Regions from separate parts of the Halomonas sp. 18071143 genome, predicted to be linked through region 2. Evidence: predicted binding sites of a transcription regulator. Region 2 holds the regulator's gene; the other holds the start of a gene.

What was found. Region 2 encodes FNR, which switches genes on or off when oxygen is low (the NO sensors DNR and NnrR bind a similar motif). Its sites were predicted from a motif close to TTGATNTANATCAA; they were not measured.
Region 1: the regulator FNR is predicted to act here: its motif matches at 1,373-1,386, upstream of ccoM (cytochrome c oxidase subunit CcoM).

What each region holds. Positions count from the first base shown of each region.
Region 1 is NZ_CP078120.1:1,601,615-1,603,814, reverse strand. Features, by position in the region: gene KVY02_RS07425 (GGDEF domain-containing protein) at 1-396, opposite strand, end outside; gene KVY02_RS07420 (hypothetical protein) at 438-815, opposite strand; gene ccoM (cytochrome c oxidase subunit CcoM) at 1,138-1,263, opposite strand; gene KVY02_RS07415 (RNA-guided endonuclease InsQ/TnpB family protein) at 1,525-2,200, shown strand, end outside.
Region 2 is NZ_CP078120.1:682,786-684,985, reverse strand. Features, by position in the region: gene hemN (oxygen-independent coproporphyrinogen III oxidase) at 1-807, shown strand, start outside; gene fnr (fumarate/nitrate reduction transcriptional regulator Fnr) at 868-1,620, shown strand; gene ttcA (tRNA 2-thiocytidine(32) synthetase TtcA) at 1,607-2,200, opposite strand, start outside.

The DNA.
Region 1 (2,200 bases), 920 kb from region 2:
GATACGCGTCAGGCAGTCCACGGCGATGAATAGCGCGTGGACCGCGTCGATGGGTTCGATCTGCTGTTGTTCCAGGCGTTCGGTCATCTCGTCGACCAGTGCCAAGCTGGGCAGGGTACAGGAGTAGTTCTGACGGTATACACTGACATCGAAAAGCCCATAGGCAAGATCCAGCGCATGGTTGGCCTCGCTGATGTCCAGTGGCGACGTCGCCACCAGCAGCGACTCTTGGGCGCTCTGCACGTAGCCTCTCGCCCGAGTCGCCAGCTGCTGCCCGGTCAGGCTGCCGGTCTGGCTGAAGTAGGCCTGGATTTCCGGGTAGACCCAACGAGACTCATAGACGATCAATACCATCAGGCCCATGAAACTCATCAAGCTCAAGGAGAGCCACGTCATGTAGCGGGGGCGACGCTTTGGCTCTCCTGGTGGCGCTGCACTCACCACTGCGCCTCGATGCTGCGAATCATCCAGATCCAGTCGTTGAATTCACGCAGGTTTTCGGTATCACGGCCAGAGTATTCACGCTCCACCAGACGCACCGGGCCCCGCGAGCGCAGCGTCAGCGGCTCACCATCTTCGACGGTGACCAGATACCAGACCGGGTTATCCCAGCCCCCCAGGGTCACTTCGTAATCATCCCAGGCAGTGAAGTGCAGTTGCGGGGGTACCGACCCGAAGTGTTCCACCAGAAACTCACGAAACGGAATTCCCTGCATTTCCACGTCGCGCCCCTGATAAGGGTCGTAAACGGTAAAGGTCGTATTGGGCTGCTCACGCAGATCACTGATGGCGATTGTTCTCGGTGGTCTCCCCATTGACCAGATTCAACGCCTGCGCCTGGGCCAAGGTCGGGAGACATAGCGCAAGGAGCAGCCCCAGCACCATGTTGCAGAGAGGTTTCAAAGAAGTGCGGGGCGTTACAGCAGTACGTGGCAGCACAGCGTTCATGGCCGTTCGGTTCCTGGTCAGGGTAGGCGTTCAAGTGGTCACACTTTACCAGAGCATCAGGCCAAAACACTTCAACGGCTGTCAACTGATTTACCACAGGCATAAAAAAGCCGGCCCAGTGGGCCGGCAAAAGGAAGTTTACACTTGCATGTAAACCCCCTCCCCTGACGACTGCTACAGCCTGCTGGATCAAGGCTTCTTGCGTTCATCCTTGCGTAGATGATCACGCACCACGAAGCCGACCCAGCCCACCATAAACGCGATCACCAATGCGACAGTTACCAAGCCGAAAATGACTGCATCGTCCCAGTACATGATGTTCCCCTCCCGCCGTGATGTATGAGGCCATCGTAGCTGTTTTGAGAAGGGGAAAACTGACCTGGGTCAACCTTTGAAAACCACCGCACTATGGGGCGTCGCGAACTTGATGTACGTCAGTTTTAGCAAAACCCCGCGTAAACCCTCGCCCAGTCGGGCGGGGATACAAGCGGGCAGCGCGCTAGCGCTGCTGGGGGTTGATTTTCGCCCCTCACCGGCTAATATGGATATATATACAGCTTGATAAGCCGCAATGCCATGCTGAAAGCCACTAAAGTCCGTATCTACCCGACCCCTGAACAGGCTGATTTCTTAAATCAGCAGTTCGGCGCGGTGCGGTTTGCGTACAACAAGGCACTGCACATCATCAGTACGCAGTACAAGCGGCATGGCACCAAGCTCCGGGCTAAGAAAGACCTCAAGCCGCTACTGGCGGTAGCGAAAAAATCCCGCAAGTACCACTGGCTGAAAGACTACGATTCAATTGCGTTGCAGCAGGCGTGCATTAACTTGGATCGCGCCTTCCAGAACTTCTTTAACCCCCAGTTAAAAGCCCGCTACCCCAAATTCAAGCGCAAGCACGGTAAGCAATCGAGCTATCACTGTACCGGCATCAAGGTCGGTGAGAGCTGGATCAAAATACCGAAGCTCACGCCGATTAAAGCCCGACTTCACCGTGACATAACGGGCACGCTGAAAAGCATCACCTTAACCCGCACCACCACGGGCAAGTATTTTGCCGCGCTGCTGGTGGATGATGGTGTAGAGGCGCCCGCACCGCTGCAAACCGTCGACACCGTGCTGGGGGTCGATATGGGCTTGACGCATTTGGCTATCGACTCGACTGGCCGCAAAGTGGCCAATCCTCGTTTCTTGAAGCGGGCGCGTGCTAATTTGCGGCGCAAACAAAAAGCGCTTTCCCGCTGCCAGAAGG
Region 2 (2,200 bases):
GTCATGACCGAAACCCTGATGGACGAAGCACATCGGCTGGGCTTTCGCTCCCTCAATCTGGATCTGATTTACGGGCTACCGTTTCAGACCGAGCAGAGCTTTGCCGACACGCTTGGCCAGGTCATCGACCTCAACCCGGCCCGCTTGTCGGTGTTCAATTACGCCCACATGCCCAGCCGCTTTGCCCCCCAGCGGCGCATCAGCGAGACAGACCTGCCCAGCGCCGACGAGAAGCTGGCGATCCTGCGCACCACCATCGAGATGCTCACTCAGGCAGGCTATGTGCATATCGGCATGGACCACTTTGCCCGCCCGGACGACAGCCTCGCCCAGGCCCAGCGCCAAGGCACTCTGCAGCGTAACTTCCAGGGCTACTCCAGCCACGCCCAGTGCGACCTGATTGGCTTGGGCGTTTCGGCCATTTCCCGTATCGATGATCTGTATGCCCAGAACCCCACCCAGCTGGCCGCGTATGAAGCGGCATTGGATGAAGGTCGGCTGGCAACCGTCAAAGGAGTACGTTTAAATAAGGACGACCTAATGCGGAGAGACGTCATCGAGCGCCTGATGTGCGATATGGAAATTGACCTGGCCAGCGTTGGCCAACGTTGGCACATCGACGCGCCTGCCTACTTCGCCAGCACGCTGGAGCGCCTGCAGCCCGCCGAGCGGGATGGCCTGCTGCAGCGCGAAGGGAACCGCCTGCGGGCGACGCCGACCGGGCGGCTGCTGATTCGCCACTTGGCCATGGCGTTCGATGCGCGCCTGCCGGGGCAACCCTCCCAGCGTTACTCGAAGATCGTATAAACGGCACCTTGAGACATCCACCCCCTGACCCTATGATGGCTAATGAAAAGGGAGAACAACATGCCATATCCTGCCAGCCAACGACGTTCACTGCTGCAAGAGGCGCGCTGCCAGACCTGCAGCCTCAGCTCGCTGTGCCTACCGCTCGCCCTGGAGCTGGAGGATATGAGCCAGTTCGACGCCATCATCCGCCGCCGCGCACCGCTCAAGAAGGGCGAACCGCTGTTTCGCCAGGGCGATGCGTTCACCAGCGTCTATGCGGTACGTTCCGGCAGCCTGAAACAGGTGACCAGCGAAGGCAACGGCAACGATCAGTTGACCAACTTCTATCTGCCCAGCGAGCTGGTGGGGTTGGATGGTATCGATGAAGAGCAGTATCCCGGCAGCGTGATCGCCCTGGAAACCACCACGGTGTGCGAGATTCCTTTCGACCGCCTGGACACACTATCGGAAGAGCTCCCGGAGCTGCGCGGCCAGCTTTACCGCAGCATGAGCAAAGAGCTGCGTGATGATCGGCGCATGATGCGCCTGCTATCGCGCAAGACCGCCGACCAGCGGCTGGCCAGCTTCCTGATTACCCTCTCTGATCGCTTCCGGCGACGCGGCTACTCGCCCTACAGCTTCCGGCTCTCCATGTCTCGCGCCGACATGGGGAACTACCTGGGGCTGGCCGTCGAAACCGTCAGCCGTATCCTGAGCCGCTTTCAGCAACAGAACGTGGTGGCCGTCTCGGGCCGAGAGGTCAATATTCTCGACCTGCAGCGGCTCATCACCCTGGCCGAAGAAGAGGAGCAGGCGATCAGCTCACGTTGAACGCCTGAATGCGCCCTTCCATCAGCGCCGCCTGTTTGGCTTCCAGCCCGACGAAGTCGAACAGCGCCCGGTCGGCCAACTGGGAAGGCGCTACATTGGTGACGGCCTTGAACATGCTCTCCAGCCGCCCCGGGTGCTTCTTGTCCCATTCGGCCAGCATGTCCTTGACGATCTGACGCTGCATATTGGGCTGCGACCCGCACAGGTTGCAGGGAATGATCGGAAACTCCATCAGCCGTGAGAATTCGGCAATGTCCGCCTCCTTGCAGTAGGCCAAGGGGCGGATCACGATGTTCTTGCCGTCGTCGGACAGCAGCTTGGGCGGCATGGCCTTCAGGGTTCCGCCAAAGAACATGTTGAGAAACAGCGTCTCGAGGATATCTTCCCGGTGGTGGCCCAGGGCAATCTTGTTGGCGCCGATCTCCTCGGCAAACCCGTAGAGCGACCCGCGACGCAGTCGCGAGCAGAGCGCGCAGGTGGTCTTGCCTTCCGGGGTTTTCTCCTTCACCACCGAATAGGTATCCCGCTCCAGAATGTGGTACTCCACACCCAGCTGATCCAGGTAACGGGGCAGCACGTG